Regions from separate parts of the Vibrio tapetis subsp. tapetis genome, predicted to be linked through region 2. Evidence: predicted binding sites of a transcription regulator. Region 2 holds the regulator's gene; each other region holds the start of a gene.
What was found. Region 2 encodes PurR, which represses purine synthesis genes. Its sites were predicted from a motif close to TNANGNAAACGTTTNCNTNA; they were not measured.
Positions count from the first base shown of each region.

Region 1 (4,899 bases), 1.3 Mb from region 2:
CAAAGGAAGATCAACTGTGGGAGCAGGCGTTAACGTCGTTGTCTGCACAAAACAGTGATGAAGCCAATTTGGTGCGCTTAATTAAGCTTGCTCGTGTACAAGGCATTGGAAAGTTGACACTGAAAATGCCCTATGAACTGGATGTAGAGCAGCGAGATTCCATTGGAAAGCGCAGCCGTTCTGTGATTACGGAATTAGAAGACGACAGTTTTACCGTCGAGATTGCCGAGTAGCGTTTTTAAAACATGGCAAGCAACAGACATCAAAAAAGGAGGCTTGGCCTCCTTTTTTATTTACCTAAATAAGCATCAGTAATGTTAATCGATTAGGCCGTAATCGCGGCTCAATACATCAATGATTTCAGCTTTAGGATTGCTGCTCAGTTCAATTTTCTTACCGGTGATTTTTTCTGCAATAGAGGTATACGTATTGGAGATATCAATTAACGCTTGTTCTGGAAGTTCGTTGTCACGAGCCAGAGCAAAACGCTCATCCATACGGTCTTTATTTAAAAGAATATCGGCATCTTCAAAATGATTGAGTAGGAACTGACGGAAGCCTTCTTTCGAATTCTCAACAATCTTGCCAGCTTGGTACTGTTTTTCATCCCAAATACGAGACGAATCCGGAGTACCTACTTCATCCATATAGATGAGTTTTTCTTTGCCTTTTGAGTCATGTACGTAACCAAATTCAAATTTGGTATCAACGAAGATCTGTCCAACATTGGCCAGAGCGTTGCTGATGACATCAAAACCTTCAGACAGCAGTTTTTCGTAATGCGCTATATCTTCAGGTTGTGAAAAATTGAATGCTGCGAAGTTATTTTCGATATCTTGGCGAGTAATATTCACATCGTCGACAGCCGGTACACCAGGAATTCCTTCTAAAATTCCTTTGGTTGACGGTGTCATTAGCAATTCTGGCAGAGCTTTGTCTTTTTCTAGGCCTTCAGGCATTTGAATGCCACAGAATTCTCTTTCGCCATTAGCGTAAGAGCGCCACATGGAGCCTGTGATGTACTTACGGCAAATCGCTTCGATCATGACTGGCTTGGCTTTTTGAACGATCCACACAAACGGGTGGGGAATATCCAAAATGTGGCTATCCGCTAGGCCATTATCTTTAAACAGCTGGAACCAATGGTTAGAAATAGCATTTAAAGCCGCGCCTTTACCTGGAACGCCCTTTAGGCCTCCTTCAGCACGCCAAATACAGTCGAATGCCGAAATTCGGTCACTGATAACCATGATTGCTAAAGGCGCATCAGAGGCGACATCATAGCCTTTTTCTTTGATCAAGCGTTGGCTGTCGGCTTCGGTTAGCCAATAAACAGAACGAACTTTGCCACTATGGACAGGTTTATCGGTACGAATTGGGAGGTCATCATTTACTGCGAGAACTTGATCGGCGAGGCTCATTGCGACATTCCTATCTGGTATCAAACGTCAAAAAGAGAAACATACCACCATGGCATGTTTGTGATGTAGCGCATGATACCAGAACTGACGATCTCTGCCACACAAAAAGCAAACGTTTGCTCTTTGTGCAGGTTAATTGGCGATAATACTAGCAACTGCAATTGAAGCAGTTGCTTAGCTTCTGTTAATGAAATTGATTTTGGCCGTTTGAAAGGTAGAGCTCGCTATTGGCATCAATGAAAAAAACTTCACAGCCTAGCTGTTTTGCACGTTGTTGCAGGTGCTTTTGATCAATGGCAGAAATACTCTGGCTCGCGACAACGGCACTGGCGTTTCCGGCTTGCATTGCTTTTAACACAATTTCTTTCTCGCTCGATAAACGAGAAGCTTGAATGTGAACAACATGCTCTGCTGTAAATCTTAACTGTCTTAAACGGCTAGGACGAGGTCTAGGACACTGTGCAGTAAAAAGTACCCACTTTGCTCGGTGAGATAACTTTGCCAACCTTGCACTAACTCGTTCGCTTTTAACGAGATCAGTTGAGGCGCTTTTCGTCATCAGGGCAGTGGACACGAAAGCTTGCGAAGTTGGTGTATTTGGTTGAGCGTTAAGTGAATACATAATTACTGTTCCTTTATACATACTGTATGTATTTACAGTAGTTAAAGTTTGAGTGTTTATCAAGCGTTTTTTCCAGATAAACATCACAATTATGCAATGGCAAATTATAACTAATTGTTTTTAAGTGTTTTTATTTAAAATGATGAATGAGCCGGTTTGTATGCGATGTTGGCCGAAATTGATGAAATTGAGCAGGGATGTCATAGCAACGCTAGCGGGGGAACAGAAAAGGCTGAAGAAATTCAGCCTTATACAGTAGTTTTAGGGCTCAAGGCTCAAGGCTCAAGGCTCAAGGCAAAAGGGGGGAAGCACATGAAAAACCTTAAATCTGTGGCACTCATGTTTGGGGAACTATGCTGAGATCCTTTAAGAAAGAACGTCCGTTTTGAGGAGGGCTGGCGCCAAAAAATTCGCAGGCACTCGCTCCAACATCCGACATGGTGGCGCGCTCTCCTAGGTCATTTTTGTTTAGATTTGGCTGGTAAATAAGAAGCGGAACTTGCTCTCTAGTGTGTTTGGTGTGCCCTATAAAAGGGTCATTGCCATGATCCGCCATAACGACCAACACGTCGTTATCGGTCATTTTTTCGATGACGTTATTTATGCCCCGATCGGCGCGTTCGAGTACTTTCCAGTACATCCTTGGATCTTGCTGGTGGCCCGACAAATCCGTTTCTTGAACATTTGCGCAAAAGAAGCCGTGTTGGTGTTGCGTTAAATCTTGATTAAGCAATTCAAACACTTTATCGGTGTCTACGATGGATGTGTAAGACGTGCCAAATCGGTTTTGCACGATGTCAGCCACTTTTCCATACAAAAAGGTAGTGACCCCGTGGTTATGTAACAAGAATGGCGCTTGTGTTGACTCATCTACCCCAAACCCAAGGTGGATGACTTTAAAACCGTTTTCGTAAACGCCGGTATCTGGTGTGTTAACGCCAATGAAGGTTGTCACTTTATTGTCATCTTGCTTAACTTCAAGCGCATCAATAATGGACTGGCTATGTCCTATATGGCCGCCAAAGACAATGTTGCGACCCACCTGATTGGCATTCCGAACGCATCGGCCCATTTTTTCTAATGCGTCAAAGCTAATTTGGTCAAGGTTGGCCGTTAGGTTATACACCTGACCGAGGTCGGCTTCTAAGTTGTCGGCAATCACTACGGCATTGTCGACATAAAGAGCCGCTAAGGAACCTTTGTATAGCCTTTCTACTTGGTAGCCTTGTGCGAATAGTGCTTTTTCGATGCTGTCTATCGATTGATTGAATGGCACAACAAGAGGAGATTGAGGATGGGTTCCCATGATCTCCTGATGGCCCATAAACGTGTCGCCTCCTTCGTGGGCCAATAACGCGGTGCCGATAGAGGCATTTGGCGAAGGTTGCATCACAGACTCTGAATTTGGAACGAGGTTAATCAGCCCAAGCCGCTCTAAGGTCGGTAGTTTCTTGAGTGGGAAATGGTTAAGCAGCTTAAGAGCGGTGTTTGCTCCGGTATCTTGTGGCCTGACGATGGGCACATCAGGCATTTCACCGATGCCAAATCCATCAAGAACGATAATAATAAATCTACTCATCACACACCTCGTTGCCTAAAGCGTCGTATATTCCTACCAGCTTCGGTTGGCCTGTATGGCAACCTGAAATCAATGCGACATCACTCCGTGTAACAAAAACCTGAGTGCGAAAAGCCATGATGACGGCCGCACCAATGGGATATTTATCGTCCAATTTGAAGTGATAATCGATGCTCGATTCGTCGTCGTTACTTACCTTGCTGTAAACAGATTTGGCGAGTTGCCTATTTGACCGTGGGACGATTAAGGCTTTATTGAGATTGCCACGGCGATAAAGCCCGCCACCATAGCAATAACTGCGCTGGTTAAAATGATGAGATATTTCACTGATATAGAGCATGGAAATTTGCTCACTTTGGCTCCCGTCAACGTTGTTTGGGATCGTCCCTGTTAACGCATGACCGGGTTCCGCGTGAGTACCTTGCAAACGAGCAATGTCAGGTAAGGTTTCACAACTGCTAAACGACGGCATATTGAGTTGAAGGTTATCAAACCCTAATGCATTCAAAGCATGATATGCAGAGTGCATTGTGCGTACATTATTGGTGGTTTGTGGTTTGCCATCTTTGAGCAGAAAACACGGAAAGTGGGTGATCCCCGCAACACGGATATGCTGCATACTTTGCAACTCTTCAATAACGGCTGTTAAGTCAAGTAGCGTAAATCCAGACTCTTGATTAACATAGAGCGCGTCATCGTCTTGATAGAATTTCAGCATGATGTCTTGGACGATGCCTAACTTGGCCGCCGCATCTGAAATTGATTGTGCTTTTTCTAAACTGGTCACCGTTACGATATCTGGCTTGCCGACAGATAAAGTTGACTCAATCATAGATTCTGGTAGTTGAACTAAATGTCCTACATGGGCAATTTTAATTCCAGCCTTTTGAAAAAAGCGCACTTCTTTAAAATCGACACACACGATGCCTTCATAGCCCAAATCATCAACTAGAATTCGGGCTAATACTGGGTTACGACCAATTTGTTTGGTCATCGCGTACAGTTTGATGTTGTGTTTGTCTGCGGTTTCCTTCAGTTTTTTTGCGTTTTCTATGAAGGAATCTACGTCTATTACGTAGCTGTCAGGCAAAATTTTCCCTTGTGATAATAACGTAACACTCGCTTCTATAAGCGCTGGGTTGCGTTTTATTAGTGCATCTAAAAACATACCGACGTCTCACTAAAAAATGCGCTAACCCGAACAGGGGGGGAGGTGGTTGAGTTAGCGCATGAAAGAGAATTAAAGGCTAAATAGCCCAAGGACAAACAGAACGTTG
Region 1 covers NZ_LT960611.1:457,977-462,875, forward strand. Annotated here, with positions in the region: gene VTAP4600_RS02105 (transporter) at 1-233, shown strand, start outside; gene VTAP4600_RS02110 (phosphoribosylaminoimidazolesuccinocarboxamide synthase) at 318-1,421, opposite strand; gene VTAP4600_RS02115 (hypothetical protein) at 1,606-2,043, opposite strand; gene VTAP4600_RS02125 (phosphopentomutase) at 2,381-3,622, opposite strand; gene VTAP4600_RS02130 (YhfX family PLP-dependent enzyme) at 3,615-4,790, opposite strand; gene VTAP4600_RS02135 (YhfT family protein) at 4,863-4,899, opposite strand, start outside.
Region 1: VTAP4600_RS02110 (phosphoribosylaminoimidazolesuccinocarboxamide synthase) is a predicted target of PurR. The motif match lies at 1,526-1,545, and genes of this name have one in related genera.

Region 2 (4,899 bases):
AGTATGACAGAGGAAATAGGATAAAACTTTCATTTGATACAAAAAAAACCGCGAGCTTGTCAGTTCGCGGTTTTTTGTTGTTCATATTATGTCGACCTAATTTAGCTGATCGATGAGCTCGTCTCTGCGTTGTTTCGGGATGACTGACCAGTGTGTGCCGTTAATAGCGCCTTCAAGCGCCCACAATAGCTCGAATCCAACATCTCCGGTGTGCGTTTGGCTAATTGCTTGATAAGCTTTAGCTGCACCGTGAGTGCGTAAATCGTCGGCACTATTGATTCCGGCTTTCTTAAGCATTCTTTCAGTACCTAAACGCAGGTTAGGTAAATCTTTTAAACGAGTTGGTTTCACCTCGGCTTGCTTGAGCTTTTCGGTATTTGCAACCGTGAGAGCCTTAAGTGCAATATCGAGGATATCTTGAGGCGTTTCCCACATCTGAAAAGGTAATGCAAAATACTTGGTAACGACGGGAAAACCACGCTTTTTATAGACATAAGGCTGAAGACCTTGTTGCTTAAATGTCAGCGCATTGGCTGCATCAGCCCTTATGTGAAGAGTATCGTTTACGACCAAAGCAAACATAGTATTGTCTGCAAAGACACCAAAGCCACCAAACATAGAGCGAGATTTTATCTTCCCTAAAGTCTCAAATAGCTTAAGTGAGTTTTTTAATATCGGTTTATCCATGCTAATAATCTCGGTTTAGAAACAACGTCACCAAAATCAGGTCCGAGAAGTGAGCAAAACTATGCGAGTGTTATATAAGCCACAAGGTAGCTATATAAATTTTGCATATTTGCCATCGGCGACCCCACTACCATACCAATAATACATATTGATTTAGGCCGGAAGTTTTGCGTCCTACTTTTTCAAGTAGTTTGCCCTGTGCGTGACAATAAAATCATAGTGAAAAATCGGAACAAACATCACAATTGAGGTTTCTTAATGTGACATTGGTTCAAATAAGAGTGCCTACAATATGAAACAGCCCTCGCATATGAAGCAAGGGCCATTAAATATGAATTAATCTGCTATTTGCTAGATTAATCTTTTGACGGATTGACGTTCAACAATCTCGGGGTGCATTTCAAACACTCGTTTGTCATGTTCTTTATCTTTAATGCGTTCAAGCAAGATCTCAAAAGCTGTTTTACCAACACGACGTTTAGGTTGGTGTACCGTGGTGAGTGGCGGTGAAAAGTAACCAGAGACTTCAATATTATCGTAACCAATAACAGAGATATCGTCAGGAACGCTCAGGCCTTTTTCTTGAAGACGACTTAAGAGTCCAAGAGCCATGGTGTCATTGAAGCAAAAAACCGCGGTTGGGCGTTGTGCCATAGCAATGATTTTATCCGCTGCGACAACCGCCATATCACATTCGAAATTACCTTCAATGATGTGATCTTCTTGGAACTCAATGTTTGCTTCGGCTAGAGCGCGTTTATAACCGGCTATACGCTCGATGCAGGCGAGTTTGTCTAAGTGGCCACTTAAACAAGCGATGTCTGTGTGTCCGTGATCAATTAGGTATTTCGTTGCTAGATACCCACCTTCTTCAGAGTTATCGATGATCTTATCTGCATGAGAGCTTTCAGGGCCCCAGTCCATGATTACTTTTGGAATGTCAGCGTGAGAATCAAGCATTCCACGAAGTTCTTCCGTTAAATCTGAACACATGACTAATATGCCGTCTACACGTTTCTCAGCGAGCATACGGATATAATCTCGTTGCTTTTCGTAGATACCACCAGTATTACACAGAATCAAAGTGTAGCCTTGACGGTAGCAGTAGCTCTCAACACCGTCGACAACTTCGGCGAAAAATGGGTTGGTAGACTGAGTTACTAGCATGCCGATCGTACGGGTCGTATTACACTTAAGGCTGCGTGCGACAGCGCTTGGGGCATAATTTAGTTCTTCTACTGCTTTGTTTACTCGCTCTTGCGTTGCTTCAGCAACAAAACGAGTTTTATTAATTACATGTGAAACCGTAGTAGTCGATACACCGGCAATACGCGCAACATCTTTAATCGTGGCCATAAAAATTTCCTGTCGAGTCAGCACCGTATGAGTATTAGTTTAATGGAGGGCTGACCAAATATAATTAATGCAAAAAATAAAACCGCTCAATATAGGCGGTTTTCATGGAACTGGCGTGTTTTCATATTTTATCGTTTGCGATCACAATTTTAGACCGATTCAAACACTCTGACAACGTTATTTGTTTCAAAACGACGATGTATTCATTAAAACAGTGAATTCAGGAATGAAAAATGATAACGAGAGATGACCAAAATGAAGGGAGAGGGCCGTATTTTCGACCCTCTAGATGTCTTTTACTGCTCGCCTGAAATGTATTCACAATCAAGCTTAAGGAAGGCAAGCAACAGCTGTGCTACTGCGGCATAAAACCCAAATTCATCGAATTGGCGGCATTTTGCGTTAAATGATGGAACCCAAGTCAGCATGTGTTGTTCGATAAATTGTTTTTGTTCCAGTAAAGCCAACTCAAAGTCGTTTTCATTGTCGATTTCGTTAGAACGCACGATTAGGTTACCAAGGAAGTCGAGCTCTAATGCGAGATGATCGGCAGGTTCATTAAAGCCTTCTTGCTTGGTAATGTTTTTGTCTTTCATCAGTTGCTCCATTGCCAGAGCAGGTTTACCGTTTAACAAACCTTCAGTGCCAATATACAAGGAGGCATAAGGGAGTGCCGCATTTTTGGCGGTAGCTAAGAACAAACCACAAAAGTCGGCGGACAGTTCTAGTTGAACATCGGCACGGTCTTGCAGTTGGTTAAGCGAGTTAATCAGCGCGGATGTCGCCTCTGTTAACTGAGGGTTTTCACCTAAGCCAGAAATAAAGCCTCTGATCTCAGCTGTATGGTACGCCGTTAATTCATCTTCAGTTAGTTCACGCGCAAATAGGCTCGATAGCCACCAATATATCTCTGCCCGTTTTTCGTTGAACGCTTTAGCTTCTTGCATAGGGATAACTCTCATAAAGAACTGACAAGGTGATTCTAACGGATTAAGATGAACAGAACTAATCCAAAATATGTTAAATAATGAAAGCTTATTGCTGATTATTAACCCAGGCTGTCAAGGTTGCTCTGAATCAATAAAAGCTAAAAAAAATGGTTATTTTAGTCTATTCGCTAGATATGTAACGGATTGTGAATAGAATAAATAGAGAGTGTAGATAAAAATATTATAAGTGGTGTAGATGAGCTATCACGTTTTAGTCGTAGAAGATGATGTGGTCACACGTAGTAAGCTGGCGGGTTACTTCCAAAATGAAGGTTATACCGTGAGCGAAGCTGAAAATGGCGAACAGATGCGTGCCATTTTGGGTGAGTACTCCATAGATTTGGTGATGCTAGATATTAACCTTCCTAGCGAAGATGGGCTAATGCTGACGCGAGAACTTCGTAGCCAGTCTAACATTGGCATCATACTGGTTACCGGTCGTACAGACAGCATTGATAAAATTGTTGGTTTGGAGATGGGCGCAGACGATTACGTTACCAAGCCCTTTGAATTGCGAGAATTACTCGTTCGGGTTAAGAATTTACTTTGGAGAATTTCGTTAGTATCGGAAGCTTCTTCACGTGATATTCAAAAAGAAGAATCAGGACAACTTGTGCGTTTTGGTGAATGGACATTTGATGTTCAAAGAAGATCATTAAGTTGCAATGGAGAGCCGGTCAAGCTGACAAAGGCTGAGTACGAATTGCTTGTTGCCTTGTCATCTTATCCGAACAAAGTGTTAAGTCGTGAACGGATTTTGAATATGATCAGCCATCGTGTCGACGCCCCTAACGATCGTACTATCGACGTATTGATTCGTCGAATGAGAGCCAAGATGGAACAGGATCCTAAAAATCCACAAATCTTCGTAACGGTTCATGGTGAAGGCTATATGTTTGCGGGTGATTGACCTCGTGAGCCCTTCTAGTAAATGAGCCATAAAAAAACCGAGATGATTATCTTAATGCCGATCGTTTAGCTACTTGAACGATCCTCCAGAGGCCTCATAATCGGTCGTAACGTAAGTTACGGCCGATTTTTGTTTGCCCAGCGAAGCTGGCAAACCCATTAGGCTGAAAGAAGCCTAAATCACCCTGATTGAGGGGAAGATAATCCGAATCGCAAGGGCGTTGCTGGCCAACGGCAGGGTTTGAAGGAAGCGATAGGAAGTTAACAGTACACAACGAAAGTGAACCTGATTCGGCAATTTAGGTGGGTAAGCGTGCAAAATAGCGTGAAGCCCGATACTCAATCAGACCTAGATTGTGCTTGAGGGTGGCATTGTTAACAGGGAGCCAGTGCAGTAACTGGGGAAGCCTGACACCACATCCGAGCAAACGTCGGAAGCATAAACTCAAGGCGAGAGCCAAGATCTATGTTGGTGCGAGGTGGCAGATGAATCCGTAGTAGTGAGTAAAGCTCGGCCGGTGAAGCCCAGTAATGGTGTGGAGGATAAAACTGAGCTGACCATCAGTAACACGTCTGATGGGACAACATTTTGCCAAAAGCAATCTGGTGTTGCGAAGGGATGAAGTACATTTTAAGTCTGTGATGAGCAGATGTTTTTTTTCAGTGGTATACAAGTTGATTAGCTATCGAGGTATTCCGTCTCGGTCTTTGTGAAAGCAAAGCACTGAAGCGAGAAACCGTACAAGGGAGTAACTCTGACTCACTCTAGTAAATTGCCATTGAGCTAGAAGGCTAGAGAGTGGAGTGAAATACACCAACACTGTGAGAGAGCATTTGTCCCCACACGGCACACAATCTAAAGGAAAAAGTTGAGAGTTTACTACAGTTTATATGGTCACTTGCTCCACAAAGAGCGACTCTATAAAGGATTTAAAAAAGTGTGGAAAGCGAAAGGCGC
Region 2 covers NZ_LT960611.1:1,718,882-1,723,780, reverse strand. Annotated here, with positions in the region: gene VTAP4600_RS07640 (TfoX/Sxy family DNA transformation protein) at 97-687, opposite strand; cyclic di-GMP riboswitch class I at 802-893, opposite strand; gene purR (HTH-type transcriptional repressor PurR) at 1,039-2,043, opposite strand; gene torD (molecular chaperone TorD) at 2,340-2,990, opposite strand; gene torR (two-component system response regulator TorR) at 3,229-3,942, shown strand; gene ltrA (group II intron reverse transcriptase/maturase) at 4,811-4,899, shown strand, end outside.

Region 3 (4,899 bases), 1.7 Mb from region 2:
TCTTGCCAGCATTGACGCTGATGGCCGAAGTTCCAAGCGGGCATAACGTGCTCCCATTCGATACGACTGGCTCTTTTTAGCTGCTTTCGTACCTGATAACCACAGCTTTCTAAATCTGGTTTCCCTTTCTTACCTTGCCACGAAATGTCACAACCACAATAGAAGCTGGTGGGGTGGTCAAAGTAGATCTTAATGGCTTCTTTTTTTGCCTTGCTGAATGAACTCGGCGGTGCTGAAAATGCAGAGATGGAAAAAAGGGCTGTAAAAATAAGTGAATAGCGAAACAACATACTTGGTGGCTTATCTTATTAATGTAATTATCAGTGTAGCAAGATATTGATAATTATATTAGTGCCAAGATATTAAGTAAGCTGGATGCCAGTGAAAGTCAGTACTTGCTTACATTTAGTGCAGCTGTATTGCATTTGACGGCGAATCACTTTGTTGTGCCGACGAACGGTGAGTGCGTGCTCACTACAGAGGCACTGATAAGCAAAAGTTTTACCCTGTACGGATTGGGTCGAAAATTGGTGAGTGGTGCTAGGGGCGACGTTGAAAGCATGGCTCATGACATATTGCCATTCTTTCCCATGAGGCTTTACTCGCCCATAGAGTTGAAACGTGAGTAAATGTGCCACTTCATGTGGTATGACTTCGTTGATAAAGTCTTGTTGGTTTTCCACAAAAAGGACTGGATTCAGGCGAATCTCATTACGTTGTAAATAGGCTTTTCCTGCCACTTTTCCGCGCACATTAAAATTGAGCGTGGGGGAAGGAAACGTTCGCTTAAACGTTGTTTTTGCTTGAGCTAAGCATTGCGCTATTTTCTTTTTTGCGGCGTACTCTAATTCTATATTGACCACATTGCCTCGGTTAAAGCGCTGTATTTAAAACGCCTCGATTATTAATAATCGAGGCGAATAGTAGCACTAAACTTGGCTTATGGATGATGCTTTTTCTTGATGGTTTCATGGTAAGCATGCCATGTGCCGTAACCTAGGATAGGCATGGTGAACAGCATACCTATGCCGTAAGTCGCGAAACCAATTAAGATACCGCCGCAGATAATAAAGCCCCATACAATCATGGTGGGGATATTATTTTTGACGGCATTAAAGCTGGTGAAGACCGCTGTCATCATATCCACGCGACGTTCCATCATCAGTGGAATAGAAAATGCAGAAATACTAAATATGACACAGGCGATGATACCCCCAACAATAGAACCTACCAGTAAAAATGGTAAAAAGTCCGATAATGGAGCGCCTTGCACTGAAGGATAAAGTGCATGGAGTAAGGCGGCAATTCTCATCCAAAAGATCATGGCTACGGCGAGTAATACTGCAAATGCCCATTGTGAAGAGGAGTTGCGTTGAATGGCTTTCATTGAGTGGAATAAGCTAACGGGCTGGCCTTTTTCTCTAGCCCAGCTGGCATCATAAAGTCCGAGGGCTAAAAAAGGGCCAATCAACATATAGACAACAAGGCTAGGCATCACAACAAGGTGTGTGCCTTGCCATTGCACAAGTAGCACGATGCCAACTGCGGCGGCCATAAAGCAGAGCCCATAAAAAGCACTGATGAGTGGCATGCGAACAAAATCGTTTAGGCCTAATGCTAGCCAATGAAAAGGAGCTGAAATACTCAGCTTGTTACAAGGGACGGTTCGGGCGTACAAATGATCCGGTACTTCGTTTTGCTTGCCGGATGCGTCTGACGGGTTAATCGTACGAGGCATATATCCTCCTTGATCGATTCTCGTTTTCGCTGGTGCAATTCCAGCGACCAATTAAGATGAACAATGACGAAATACCACGACGCTGTGCATCAAATTATCCAACAACACTCACATACTGCAATTGGGATTGTTGTTAATACATTGTTAACTATTGACGCTGTTTCATTAAAATACAAATGTTACCACCAGCAATTCTCACATAAAAAAAGCCCCTGCATAATGCAAGGGCTTGTATTTACTAGTGAATACTATAGAGAATTATTTAATTCCAGCAAACTCACGTAGGATGCTTGCTTTGTCAGTCGCTTCCCAAGGGAACTCTTCACGACCAAAGTGACCGTAAGCAGCCGTCTTTTTGTAGATAGGCTGAAGTAGGTTCAGCATTTCTTGCAGACCGTATGGGCGTAAATCGAAGTTTTGACGAACCGCTTCAATGATGATGTCGTGAGATACTTTTTCAGTACCGAACGTTTCAACCATGATAGACGTTGGATCAGCAACACCGATTGCGTAAGACAATTGAATCTCACAACGGTCAGCCATGCCAGCAGCAACAATGTTTTTTGCTACATAACGTGCAGCGTAGGCTGCAGAACGGTCAACTTTTGAAGGATCTTTACCTGAGAATGCACCGCCACCGTGACGAGCTGCACCACCGTAGGTATCAACGATGATCTTACGACCCGTTAGACCACAGTCACCCATAGGGCCACCGATAACAAAACGACCGGTTGGGTTGATAAAGAAATTTGTGTCTTTATTTAGCCACTCTGCAGGAAGTACCGGTTTGATGATTTCTTCCATTACCGCTTCACGAAGATCAGATGTTGAAACTGACTCTGAGTGTTGAGTAGAAAGTACAACAGCATCAATACCAACAATCTTACCTTGGTCGTATTGGAATGTTACTTGGGATTTAGCGTCTGGACGTAGGAAGTCCAGTTTGCCGCTCTTACGAACTTCCGCTTGTTTTTGAACAAGTAGATGAGAGTAAGTAATTGGAGCTGGCATCAAAATTGGTGTTTCGTTGGTTGCGTAACCAAACATAATACCTTGGTCACCAGCGCCCTGTTCTTTAGGGTCTGCTTTATCAACGCCTTGGTTGATGTCTGGAGACTGCTTACCAATGGTGTTCAGTACAGCACAAGAATCGGCATCGAAGCCCATGTCTGAGTGTACGTAACCAATTTCACGAACGGTTTCACGGGTGATTTCTTCGATATCAACCCACGCTGAAGTGGTCACTTCACCGCCAACCATGACCATGCCGGTTTTTACGTAAGTTTCACAAGCAACACGTGCTTTTGGATCCTGTTCGATGATGGCATCAAGTACAGCATCTGAAATTTGATCGGCGATTTTATCTGGGTGGCCTTCTGATACAGATTCAGAAGTAAATAGGTGCTTAGCCATGAGCGCTCCAATATTTCTTTTTAAAAAGAACAGGCATGCACCAAAAAAGCAGACCTATTCGCAAATTAGACGGTATAAACTGTAGGTGTATCTACATCTAGACGTCTATTCTAATTTGAACCGACCGAATTACAAGTGAAATTTTGTTCACACACAAGCCAATCGATTGCGTTTTTGACCTATTAAATTCAATTAGTTCGACAACATGTTAGAAAATAGTAGCAAAAATCACCAATTTCCCCAGTAAATCGTTTGCAGTGCTAGGGGGGCTTTGAGACAATACGCGCCGCCGAATTTGGTTATTCGGCGCCCTAATCCTTATTTTTTTATTCGCTTATGCACTCAGGAGCGTAAATGTCTTCTCGTAACCTTACTTCTAATAAAGAACTCGCTAATGCTATCCGTGCGTTGAGCATGGATGGTGTTCAACAAGCTAATTCAGGTCACCCAGGTGCTCCAATGGGCATGGCTGATATCGCTGAAGTTCTTTGGCGTTCTCATCTAAATCATAACCCACAAAATCCAGAGTGGGCCGATCGCGACCGTTTTATCTTGTCTAACGGTCACGGTTCAATGTTGATCTATTCTTTACTGCACCTTTCTGGTTACGATCTTTCAATTGATGATTTGAAAAATTTCCGTCAATTGCACTCAAAAACTCCGGGTCACCCAGAGTATGGTTATGCGCCGGGCGTTGAAACGACAACAGGTCCACTAGGCCAAGGCATCACCAATGGTGTTGGCATGGCAATGGCTGAAAAAGCACTAGCGGCTCAGTTTAACCGTGAAGGCCACGAAATCGTTGACCACAACACATATGTATTTATGGGTGATGGTTGTTTGATGGAAGGTATCTCTCATGAAGCATGTTCTCTTGCGGGTACTTTAGGTCTCGGTAAGCTTGTCGCTTTCTGGGATGACAACGGCATCTCTATCGACGGTGAAGTAGAAGGTTGGTTCTCTGATGACACGCCTAAGCGTTTCGAAGCTTACGGTTGGCATGTTATTCCAGCAGTAGACGGCCATGATCCTGAAGCAATCAATGCTGCAATCATTGCGGCTAAAGCTGATCCGCGTCCTACGCTTATCTGTACTAAAACAGTTATCGGCTTTGGTTCTCCAAATAAAGCGGGTACGCACGACTGTCACGGTGCTCCACTAGGTGCTGACGAAATCGCAGCAACTAAAGCGGCATTAGGTTGGGAACACGGTCCTTTCGAAATCCCTGCTGATGTCTACGGCCAATGGGATGCGAAAGAAGCGGGTACTGCTAAAGAAGCGGCTTGGAACGAGAAGTTTGAAGCATACGCGGCAGCATTCCCTGCAGAAGCGGCTGAGCTTAAGCGTCGTCTAAACGGTGACCTTCCTGCGCAGTGGGAAGAGAAAACAACTCAAATCATCGCTGACCTTCAAGCTAACCCAGCGAACATTGCTTCACGTAAAGCGTCTCAAAATGCACTAGAAGCATTTGGTGCGATGCTACCAGAATTCATGGGCGGCTCTGCTGACCTTGCGCCTTCTAACCTAACCATGTGGTCTGGTTCTAAGTCGCTAACTGCTGATGACTTCTCTGGTAACTACATCCATTACGGTGTTCGTGAATTCGGTATGACGGCTATCATGAACGGTATTGCTTTGCACGGTGGTTTCGTACCATACGGCGCAACATTCCTAATGTTCATGGAGTACGCTCGTAACGCAATGCGCATGGCTGCTCTGATGAAAACTCAGAATATCCAAGTGTACAC
Region 3 covers NZ_LT960611.1:39,094-43,992, forward strand. Annotated here, with positions in the region: gene VTAP4600_RS00240 (endonuclease) at 1-290, opposite strand, end outside; gene VTAP4600_RS00245 (SprT family zinc-dependent metalloprotease) at 363-863, opposite strand; gene VTAP4600_RS00250 (DUF2189 domain-containing protein) at 941-1,738, opposite strand; gene metK (methionine adenosyltransferase) at 1,997-3,151, opposite strand; gene tkt (transketolase) at 3,506-4,899, shown strand, end outside.
Region 3: metK (methionine adenosyltransferase) is a predicted target of PurR. The motif match lies at 3,306-3,325, and genes of this name have one in related genera.

Region 4 (4,899 bases), 870 kb from region 2:
CAAAAGTATCACCACGTTTGAAACACATGATGCCTACGATCACTTGGCTCAAACCACCGTAAAAAATACCCATGGCTAAAATCATAGAATCCATAGGGAAAAAACCCGCATTATGGATATTCAATAGAATAGTAGTCATACCAAAGCCCATCAGGCCAAGTGGTGCAGGGTTTGCGAGTTTCGTAGACATGAAACGATACCTTAGATTAAAAAAAAGCGACAAAATTTGTAAGAAAATTTTAATGGCAATTGAATAATAAAGGGATAGTCACCAGCGTAAAATAAGATTGCAATAATGATCAATACTTACACATGTAACTATAACGTCATGAATGAGATGGGTTTAATATAAAACAAAAGGCCAACTCGAAAGTTGGCCTTTAAAAATTTAATCACATTTTAATATCGGAGTGCTTATTCCCACTCGATAGTTGCTGGTGGTTTACCTGAAATATCATAAACAACACGAGAAATACCTTCTACTTCATTAATAATGCGGTTAGATACCTTACCAAGAAAATCGTACGGCAGGTGAGCCCAATGCGCAGTCATGAAATCAATGGTTTCTACAGCTCGTAGAGAGACAACCCAATCGTATTTACGGCCATCGCCCATTACGCCAACAGAACGTACTGGTAGGAAGACAGTAAATGCTTGAGATACCTTATTGTATAAGTCTGCTGCGTGCAGCTCTTCAATGAAGATAGCATCAGCACGACGTAGCAAGTCACAGTACTCTTTCTTGATTTCACCAAGAACACGAACACCTAGACCAGGACCTGGGAATGGATGGCGGTAAAGCATGTTGTATGGAAGACCTAGCTCCAAGCCAATCTTACGGACTTCATCTTTAAATAGCTCACGTAGTGGCTCAACAAGGCCCATCTCCATATCGTCCGGTAAACCGCCAACATTATGGTGAGATTTAATTACATGCGCTTTACCCGTCTTAGACGCGGCAGATTCGATAACATCTGGGTAGATGGTACCTTGAGCTAACCATTTCGCGTTAGACAGTTTCTTTGATTCTTCATCAAAGATATCAACAAATACGTGACCAATGATTTTACGCTTAGCTTCAGGATCGCTTTCGCCTTCAAGAGCTTCAAGGAAACGTTTTTCAGCTTCAACATGAATGATGTTCAAGCCAAATTTATCACCGAACATATCCATTACTTGCTCAGCTTCGTTTAAACGAAGAAGACCATTATCAACGAATACACATGTTAGTTTGTCGCCAATTGCTCGGTGAGCAAGCATGGCAACAACCGATGAATCAACACCACCAGAAAGACCCAGAATGACTTCATCGTCGCCTACTTGCTCTTTAATGCGAGCAACAGCGTCTTCAATGATAGATTCTGATGTCCACAAACCTTCACAATCACAAGCGTTAAGAACGAAGTTCTCAAGCATTTTTAGGCCGTTTTTAGTGTGGGTTACTTCAGGGTGGAACTGAACACCGTAGTATTTCTTCTCTTCATTTGCCATAGCAGCATACGGACAAGTGTCTGTTTGCGCTGTTTTAACAAAATCAGATGGGATCTCTACCACTTTGTCACCGTGGCTCATCCAAACATCTTGAGTGCTCTCAAGATCTTTAAACAAAGCAGATTCGCCAGTCACTTGTACTGCTGCGTAACCAAATTCACGCTCATTAGAACCAGCAACTTTACCACCAAGCTGTTCAGCCATGGTTTGCATGCCGTAGCAGATACCGAATACAGGTACACCAGAATCAAATACGTACTGAGGAGCACGAGGAGAATTTGCTTCTGTAACGCTTTCAGGGCCACCAGAAAGAATGATACCGTCTGGGTTGAATTCACGGATGTCCGATTCTTCAACGTCCCAGCTCCAAAGTTCACAGTAAACACCGATTTCACGGATACGGCGAGCTACAAGCTGAGTGTACTGTGAGCCAAAATCTAGGATCAAAATACGTTGGTCATGAATGTTCTTAGTCATTGTCTTCTCTTAAGATCAAATAGGTTAAGCGATGGAGATACCGCGGTATCTCCAAGGTTAAGTCTGGGCTAATTACTGACCAGTGCGGTAGTTAGGTGCTTCTTTAGTCATTTGTACGTCGTGTACGTGTGACTCTTTCATGCCAGCACCAGAGATGCGAACAAATTCAGCTTTAGTACGCATGTCTTCGATAGTTGCACTACCGGTTAGACCCATGCTTGAACGTAAACCACCCATTTGTTGGTGAACGATTTCTTTCAAGCGGCCTTTGTATGCGATACGACCTTCGATACCTTCAGGAACAAGCTTGTCTGCTGCGTTATCTGACTGGAAGTAACGGTCAGAAGAACCTTGAGACATTGCACCAAGCGAGCCCATGCCACGGTAAGATTTGTAAGTACGGCCTTGGTAAAGTTCAACTTCACCCGGCGCTTCTTCAGTACCCGCAAACATAGAGCCAACCATCACACAAGATGCGCCCGCTGCGATTGCTTTACAAATGTCACCAGAGTAACGGATGCCGCCATCAGCAATAACAGGAATACCTGCCTTGTTTGCCGCTTCAGCCGCATCAGAGATAGCGGTAATTTGAGGAACACCAACACCCGTAACGATACGAGTAGTACAGATAGAGCCAGGGCCGATGCCCACTTTAACTGCACTTACACCAGCATCGATTAGTGCTTGAGCACCTGATGCTGTCGCAACGTTACCGCCGATGATGTCTAGATCTGGGAATGCCGCACGTGTTTCACGAATGCGGTTAAGTACACCTTCAGAGTGACCGTGTGAAGAATCGATAAGAAGAATGTCAACGCCTGCTTCAACCAATGCTTGAACACGTTCTTCGTTACCAGCGCCAGCACCAACGGCTGCGCCAACACGTAGACGACCTTGCGCATCTTTACATGCGTTTGGTTTACGTTCTGCTTTGTGGAAGTCTTTTGCCGTGATCATACCTTTTAGTTGGAATTCATCATTCACAACCAGGATTTTCTCAACACGGTGCTCTTGCATTAGCTTTTGAACTTCTTCGCGAGAAGTCCCTTCTTTTACGGTTGCAAGGCGAGCTTTCGGTGTCATTACGTCTTCAACTTTTTTCGTTAAATCGGTAACGAAACGAACGTCACGGCCAGTAATGATACCAACCAGTTCGTTATTTGCTGTTACAACAGGGTAACCAGCAAAGCCGTTGTCTTCTGTTAGTGTTTTAACATCAGCAATGGTTGCTTCAGGCTTAATAGTAACGGGCGCTGTAACAACACCAGCTTCAAAGATCTTAACAAGATGCACTTGATGAGCTTGCTGCTCAATAGACATGTTTTTGTGGATAAAGCCGATACCACCTTCTTGCGCCAATGCAATTGCAAGGCGCGCTTCCGTAACTGTATCCATTGATGCTGAGATCATTGGAACGTTCAGCGTGATGTTTTTAGTTAACTGAGTGCGAAGATCAGCTGTGTTCGGAAGAACGGTAGAGTGTGCTGGGACGAGTAGGACGTCATCAAAAGTTAAAGCTTCTTTTGCGATTCGTAGCATTTGCAATATCTCACAACAAAGGTGTTAAAAGGAGTAAACCCAAACTTTATCGTTTCGCATAATAAAGTTGATTTGGATTTGATATTGCAGACGGATTATACGCACAGCGCAATCGCTTGACCACACATTTTTTTAAATTTAATTTGCAATGTACCCCTTGATATGTATTATATTGCCGCTAACTTCCATACTCAGGTCCCCGAGATTAGATTGTGTCTTCTCTGACCAATAATAATATTTTCACTGTTTCTCGTCTTAATGCCGAAGTTCGTCTGTTACTTGAGAACGAGATGGGCATCGTATGGTTAGTTGGTGAGATTTCGAATTTTTCTGCACCGGTTTCAGGCCACTGGTATCTCACTCTTAAAGATAGCCGTGCCCAAGTCAAATGTGCCATGTTCCGTGGCAATAATCGTCGCGTTACCTTTAAACCCCAAAGTGGCAATCAAGTATTAGTGAAAGCACGCCTGTCTCTTTATGAGCCTCGTGGTGACTACCAACTGATCATTGAAAGCATGCAACCTGAGGGTGATGGCCGACTGCAACAGCAATTTGAAGCGTTAAAGATGCAACTTGCCGCTGAAGGGCTTTTTTCCCAAAGCAGCAAACAGCCAATCCCGGAGCATCCGAAATGCGTTGGTGTCATCACGTCAAAAACGGGGGCTGCGTTATACGATATTTTGGATGTACTCAAACGACGCGACCCTAGCCTACCGGTTGTGATTTATCCAACCATGGTTCAAGGTGACAACGCCGCGATCTCTATCGCCCAAGCCATTGGTCGCGCAAACAGTCGCAACGAATGTGATGTTTTGATTGTTGGCCGAGGTGGTGGTTCTCTAGAAGACCTCTGGTGCTTCAATAATGAAATTTTGGCGCGCACCATTGCTTCTAGTCAAATTCCGATCGTTTCTGCGGTTGGCCATGAGGTTGACGTCACGATCGCTGACTTTGTAGCAGACATGCGAGCCCCCACTCCATCAGCGGCGGCTGAGTTGATCAGCCGTGATAACAGCCATAAAGATCAAGCTATCAGTCAAAGAAAGCAACAACTGGCACATGCCATGTCTCGCTACTTGTCTGATTACAAATATCAGTTCAGCCAGCTAGAACGCCAACTTGAAAAACGTCATCCGAATTACCTACTTCAATTGCAGTCTCAGAAGTTAGATGAGTTAGAAGTCCGCCTGCACTCGGCGATACAAAGCAAAGTGCGTAAGGCTTCGAATCGAGTTCAATCCTTGTCGCACCGTTTAGCACTTCAGACACCGGCGCACAAGCTTACCGGACAGCAAAACCACCTCGCTCGCTCTAAACAAAAGCTCATGGATGCTATGGACAGGCAACTATTGATTTCCCGCCACCAGCTTTCAATGGCGGCAGAAAAGCTTG
Region 4 covers NZ_LT960611.1:2,589,786-2,594,684, forward strand. Annotated here, with positions in the region: gene VTAP4600_RS11535 (acetate uptake transporter) at 1-190, opposite strand, end outside; gene guaA (glutamine-hydrolyzing GMP synthase) at 415-1,968, opposite strand; gene guaB (IMP dehydrogenase) at 2,041-3,507, opposite strand; gene xseA (exodeoxyribonuclease VII large subunit) at 3,720-4,899, shown strand, end outside.
Region 4: guaB (IMP dehydrogenase) is a predicted target of PurR. The motif match lies at 3,543-3,562, and genes of this name have one in related genera.